2 regions of the Oculatella sp. FACHB-28 genome follow, and region 1 is predicted to be linked to the other one. Evidence: riboswitches for the same ligand, from Rfam matches in the RefSeq annotation. Region 1 holds a riboswitch; the other holds the start of a gene.

Evidence for each region. A riboswitch is a leader RNA that binds a small molecule or an ion and turns the genes downstream of it on or off. The one in region 1 is predicted to bind cobalamin.
Region 2: linked by a shared signal. The riboswitch ahead of H6F88_RS13185 (FAD-dependent oxidoreductase) and the one ahead of H6F88_RS05615 (sirohydrochlorin chelatase) in region 1 are both predicted to bind cobalamin.

What each region holds. Positions count from the first base shown of each region.
Region 1 covers NZ_JACJPJ010000041.1:148,125-151,541, reverse strand. The annotation lists gene H6F88_RS33875 (hypothetical protein) at 1-35, shown strand, start outside; gene sipA (regulatory protein SipA) at 104-382, opposite strand; gene H6F88_RS05615 (sirohydrochlorin chelatase) at 400-1,473, opposite strand; adenosylcobalamin (AdoCbl) riboswitch at 1,477-1,639, opposite strand; gene H6F88_RS05610 (ABC transporter ATP-binding protein) at 1,679-3,417, opposite strand, start outside.
Region 2 covers NZ_JACJPJ010000061.1:49,480-52,896, forward strand. The annotation lists gene H6F88_RS13180 (SIMPL domain-containing protein) at 1-657, shown strand; gene H6F88_RS13185 (FAD-dependent oxidoreductase) at 715-1,422, opposite strand; cobalamin riboswitch at 1,451-1,607, opposite strand; gene H6F88_RS13190 (transposase) at 1,929-2,111, shown strand; gene ctpC (carboxyl-terminal processing protease CtpC) at 2,153-3,417, opposite strand, start outside.

The DNA of each region.
Region 1 (3,417 bases):
CCAAATTTATCAAAGCCCTACCTGATATCATCTAGAAAATTGAGTCAGGTTGGTATCCACCGGAGCAGGGTGGACATTATGACCTGATTCTTAAATACTGGCTTTAATCTGAAGGACTCTCAAGAATGTGTTCGTCTGGAGTGGAGGAATTAGACGAAGCAGACGCTAATTCAAGATACTGGGTATCCATTAAAAACATTCCTTGGGAAAAGCGAACGCTCCAAAACCCTCCAGGACGCCGATTAATAACAATTCCTTCTTCGCCTAGGCTAATGACGTTGGGAGGACGCAGCATCGGCATGGGTTCAGCAGTTTTAACGTAAGGCGGAAGGGCAACCACTCGAACGCGATCGCCCACTGTAAATTCTTGGGATTCAGACATAATATTCAGACGCAATTCTAAGGGGCTTGCCAAATCCTTTGATGATACTGCTCTGGGTCGGCGTAAGGATCTACATCTGGGTGACCATGTCCATGCTCATGACCGTGATGGTGATGGTGATCATGCCCATGCTGATGAGGTAGCTCATGTTCTCCCATTTGGGCGGTCGCGGCTAGCCGAAACTTGCACATCTCGCAGTTCATCTGTACTTGCCCTAACTGAGTTTCGATTTCTCGTTCTCTCAATACCGAAAATAACTGAGGATGCAACCCCATTTCTGGTAGACAAACCATCGAAACTTCAGGATGCTGCTCTTGTTGCTGTATGGTGGTGTCAAAGATCTTTTTGACTAATAAACCAGTAAACAGAAAGTAAGGCAGCACAATAATTCGCTTAGATTGATACAGTAGCGCACGGCGAAAACCTTCTTCTAAGCGGGGGTGAGTAATTCCAATAAAACAGGTCTCAACCGTTTGATATCCGCTCCCCTCCCACACTATTCGCGCTAGTTTCGCAACATCGCCATTTGCATCAGGATCGCTGGAGCCACGTCCTACAAACAGCAACACTGTATCAGCGCGAGAGACTTCTTGGGGGTTTTGGTCGGGTTGATCAAGCTGCTCTAGACGCGATCGCCATAGCTCTAAAATTCCAGGGGTAATCCCAAAATGGCGACCGTAATGGAAGTTAAGTTGAGGATGTCGCTGTCGAGCGCGATCCAGTTCGTTGGTAACGTCAAATTTGTTGTGTCGAGCTGCAAACAGCAGCACAGGCAGCACCGAAAGATCGGTGTAGCCCTGCTCCACGCATTGGTCTAAGCTTTGTTGAATCGAGGGTTCAGTGAGTTCCAGGAAACAAGGAAAGACTGGTCGAGAAACATCAAGCGCTTGATAAGCAGTGGCAAAATCCAATAGGCTTTTCCTTCCATCTGCATCGCGACTGCCATGTCCAACTAGTAATAGTGGGCGGTTGAGGGGTAACGGAGGCAGCACGATTGACTGATCGAGGTTCACATCGGCATCGAAGGGTGTGCCTATTTTAGAATTCGCAGCGCTTGTTGGAGACAGAGTGTTGTCTGTCGAAATAGTCATCGTTAAACTCCCTTTCCTGTGCAGCGCAGGAAATAGAGTGAATAAGCAGCGGATTGGCGTTCTGGCTTCTAAAGAATAAAAGTGCTTTTCATCCTTTAGTTTACAGTTGCGGCACAGCGCCGGACTCGCACCGGACTTTCCCAATCAGGTTGCTGTTTCACGTGTGCCTCGTCATCTTATCCCAAGTGCCGACATTTGTTTATATTTATCGGGCGACTTCAAGCTCTTCTGGGCTTTGAATCCCTGTCTCGAAGGATTCTAAGCTCTTCAGAAGGTTGAGAGCTGAGTAATACGCTTCTTCGGTCAATTCGGTTTCTTCTTCCGGGGTATCTAACATGCCGTCAACCAGTAGCCTTAGAGAACCAATCATTGTGTTCAGGCGGGTCCGAATTTCGTAGGATGTTTTGGCGATCGCTTTTCGATCAGAGAGCCCTGACATTTGGGATTTCTCAGCAAACTGCATGGCACAGAGCCTTGCATAATAACCGCTTGTCTGCATCAATTCTTCGTGATTGCCCAATTCCACGACTTGCCCCTTCTCCATCACCGCAATTTGATCTGCCTTACGAACTGTAGAGAGGCGGTGAGCGATGACTAGGGTTGTGCGATCGCGACTTAAATCATCGATTGCTTCTTGAACTAAACGCTCTGAAACTGAATCCAACGCGCTTGTTGCTTCATCTAAAATCAAGATCTCTGGGTTTTGAAGTAGAGCCCTAGCGATCGCAAGTCGCTGGCGTTGCCCACCTGAGAGCAGTACACCGCGATCGCCAAGCTGAGTATCTAAGCCTTGAGGTAGGCGCAAAATAAATTCATAAGCATTTGCCCGCTTGGCAGCCTCAATAATTTCATCTTCTGTCACGTTTGATCGCGCGTAAGCGATATTGTTACGAACAGAATCATTAAAGAGAAAAGTATCTTGGCTGACAATGCCCATCGCCCTTCTTAGTGTGCGGACATCATAATCTCTGATATCTGTACCATCTATTTTAATAGAGCCTTCAACTGTATCGTAAAACCTCGGCAGTAAATCTGCGACAGTTGATTTACCGGCACCTGACGCACCAACTAAGGCGAGAGTTGTTCCCTTAGGAATCCAAAGGTTAATACCATTAAGAACTAAATTTTCATGTTCAGGATATTTGAACGAAACATTCTCAAAACTTATTCCCTTCACTAAATGCGAATAAGGGATGACTCCATTAATAATAAAGTTTTTATTGTCACGCCTTAGAAAATCATCAACTAGATCAACACTGGCAATTGCGTTTGCGTAAGAATTGCGAGCACCATTTAATTGTCCAATAATCGGCATTAACCGAAATAAAACAAAAAGATAAGTTGACATCGTGTAAACCGAGAAGGAGCCAACTTGCTCCGCAAAAAAAACACGACTTAATAAGACGATGGAGAGTACAGCTACAATTCCGCTCATTTCATTGATGGGTGGAACAGCAGCATTGTTTGCTTGAGATTTAAACTCAGCTCTCTCTCTTTCAAGAATTAGATGCTCTACTCTTTGATATTCTTGCTCTTCATTGGAAGTGGCTTTAATTAACCTGATGCCAGTTAAGACATCTAGCAGTGCGTTGGAGTAATCTCTTGAATTCTGTGCCAGTGCTTTTCCAAAAAACTTAGCGCGAACAATAGAAAATTGATTTGCCAGACCGACTAGAAGCAATAGACCAGTCGAGGCTAAAGTAAGTTGCCAGGATATCCGTATTAGCAATCCGATAAAAACTAGAATTGTTAATACGATAGTTAAAATATTAATTGAAATCTTAATGGATTGAGCCGTTCGATTAATCTCTTGTCCTATACGATTAATCAAATCCCCAATTCTCATCTGAGCATAAAAATCTAAGTTGACCTCTAAAAGTATTCGTAATCCTTCTCTTCTTAAGCTATTCGTTAATAGTCTTGATAGGTGACCGTTTGATAACG
Region 2 (3,417 bases), on a different contig from region 1:
ATGGTTTCGCCTGCTTTAGCTCAGGAACAGCTAACCAGAACAGTCACGGTAACGGGACGTGGTATTGAAAACATTCCAACTACGATTAGTCAGGTACGTTTGGGCGTTGAGGTTCAGGGCAGAACGGCTGAGGAGGTGCAGCAGGAGGCGGCACAACGCACAAATGCAGTTGTGGAATTGCTGCGATCGCGCAATGTCGATAAACTCACCACCACCGGGATTTACCTCAGCCCTCAATACAACTTTGAAAATGGCACGCAAGAGTTAGTTGGCTATACGGCTTCTAATACTGTGAGCTTTGAAATTTCGACTGAGCAAGCGGGAGACATTTTAGATGCCTCAGTCAATGCGGGTGCGACTCGGATTGATGGCATTAGCTTTACGGCTGAGGAGGAGGCAATCGCCACTGCCCAAAATCAGGCTTTGCGAGAGGCAACCCAGGAAGCTCAAGAACAGGCGGATGTAGTGCTTGGTGCACTGGGACTAACCCGTGATGAAGTAGTGAATATTCAAGTGAATGGTGCAGTGCCCCCCATGCCTCCGATTCCATATGGCAGAGCAGCAAGTGAAGCAGTAGCTTTATCTGATGCACCAACCCCTGTTGTCGGTGGCGAACAGCAGGTCGAAGCCTCTGTAACGCTTCAGATTAGCTACTAGGAGAATCAGGGGCTAGGGCTAGGGGTTGAGGGCTAACTCTCTAGCCCTCAACTCCAATTAGAAGGCAATAAACTTCTCAGAGCGTACCTGGTTTGGGTTTGCTCCCATAGAGAGAATAAATTCGTAGATTTCGGAAACGCGATCGCCCACTCCGCAGATGTCAATTTCAAACTGAGAGAGGTCTAGGTCTTGAGCAACTAGTGCTGATTCTGGGCTGCAGTGAATTGCTTCTACGTAGTGGAACGGTCGCCATGTTTGTTGGAGCGATCGCCAGTAATCGTGATACGGCAAACAATCTGCTGTCTCCGGGTTTGCCAAGACTAACCACACAGGTTGGCTGTAGCCACAGTCTCGCAGCCAGTCAATTTGGCTCTTCAATGGGGCAATTCCTGACCCTTCAGCAACGTAGAGACGAGGACGTTTTGGCAGTTGATTGAGCGTCATTAACCCGTAAGGCCCTCGCACTGGAATTGTTGCCCCAATTTCTAGATCTTGTATGTAAGCAGAACTCCAACCTACCCGAGATACACATAGCTCGACTTTGGGGCAGCGCTCTGGAGAGGAGGCGATCGAGTAGATTTTGCTAAACTTGCGTCCGTCTCGTTCAAACTTGGGCCAAACAGATTGCCCAGGCAAGAACCTAAACTCTGGATTGCTCAGATGTACCCAAATAGATTTGATCGTCGGGGTAATGTAGCTAGAATCCAATACCGTAGCGAGACAGTCCATCGGTGCCGATGGACGTAAACATTCCAAACTTTGCATTCACTTAACCCGTGCATCGCGGGTTGGACACAGAACAAATGCTTCAGATAGGCATCCTGACTTAAAAGGAGCGATTAGACCAATTTGAGCTAATCCCTTTTTCACAGTTGCGGCACAGTGCCGGATTTTCACCGAACTTTCCCCAAGTTGAACGTGAGGTTCAACTCTGGTTGGGCTGATCCCCCAACCAATCTAGAAGCCACTGGGGCATTCTAGCCCAAGTCGTTACCCCAATGAAGTAGAGCGATGAATCTTTACCTGTAGCTGCCTATACCGGTTCTTGCTTGAGTGGATACAAAGCACGGGATACAGCAGGGGCGTGGTGCACCACTGCTGTATCCCGTGTAATTGAGAATTGCTATAGATGAAGGACGCAACGAAGCTCAATCTCCTTCGATATCTAGACAGCAGGTTGCTTAAGAAATTCAGATTTCAAGATGGACTCAAGACACCTGGATTAGAATCAGTCCAGTTACAGCAAACGAAACGTGTCTTAGATTTTCAACATGAGCAACTCAGAAGCGTGGTACATCGTTAAGCAAAGCAGTGGACAGTGCGAAATTTTGCCGCACCCACCAGCAGAAAAAGATTTAATAGGAGCCGAAAAGTGGGGGCCGTTTGCCTCAGAAACAGAGGCGATCGCCCGTCGAGTCGGCTTAATTCGCGCGGGTAAGTGCCAGCCCGCTTAGATAGTGCTGCTGGTTAGAGCTAGAAGATTATGACCAACGGATTACTGCGACTGCGGAACCGTCTCTGCCCTCTGGTTTTGCCTTTCGGCAGTGATGCGTTCGTTCAGCACTTGCAATGCCCTAGCATACTGAGGATCGGCTGTGGTGCCAATCTGGGTGCGATCGTCTAGAAGCTGCTCCTGCTGCTCTTCGGTTAGCTCAATCTCCACATCGGGTGCGATGCCGGAGTGGTTGATGTCTCGACCGCTAGGAGTTAAATATTTTGCAACCGTGACCGCAATTCCTGAACCATCGCCCAGTCCTCGCACAGACTGCACTAACCCTTTACCAAAGGTTTGAGTTCCGACTAGTACGGCGCGATCGTTATCTTGCAGCGCACCTGACAAAATTTCGCTGGCGCTAGCTGATCCGCCATCTACTAGCACCACTAGAGGCTTATCGGTCAATGCCTGACCATTTGCACTCTCTTGATCAGATATGCCTTGGCGATCGACTGTCGAGACAATTACCCCGCCATCTAACCACATCCGGGCAATATCAATGCTGGAATAGAGCAATCCACCTGGGTTGGAACGCAAGTCTAGAATGTACCCCGTCACATTTTGTGACTCCAGGTCTTGAATCGCTGCCTGCATTTCCTCAGCCGCATTAGCGCTAAACTGCGTCAGACGAATATAGCCAACTCCGCCGGTTGAGCCTTCTTGATAGCTGTAGCGAACTGGATGTAGCTCAATCTGCGCCCGCTGCAGCGGAAACTCAAGCTGCTCTTCACCTCGACGAATAGTTAGTGTAACCTCCGAGCCAGCCGGTCCGCGAATGAGATTAACAGCCTGGTTGACATCCATTCCTTCAGTGCTTTGACCATCGATCTGGACGATGACGTCTTGCGCCAAGATACCCGCTTCAAAGGCAGGCGTATCTTCGATGGGGGAAACGACGATTAGCTCGTCCGTTTCTTCGTCTTGAGCAAGCTGAATTCCAACTCCTGTCAGCTCTCCAGACGTATCGATCTGCATGTTCCGGAACTCTTCCGGGTCCATGAAGCGAGTGTAGGGGTCTTCAAGCTGCTCCAGCATGTCTCGAATGGCATCGTATGCTTCTTCGCGGGTGCCATAAGAACGCTCCAGATAGTCCTGGCGAACAGCCCTCCAATCGACTTGATTGAAGGTAGCATCAACGTAGTTGCGATCAATTAATTGCCAGACTTCATCAATCAGCTCTTTGGGACTCTCCTGCAGGAAGGCTTGCCCACCCGACATGTGTACACCTGCGCCAGTAACGACCACAGCAGTAACTGCTACTGCTG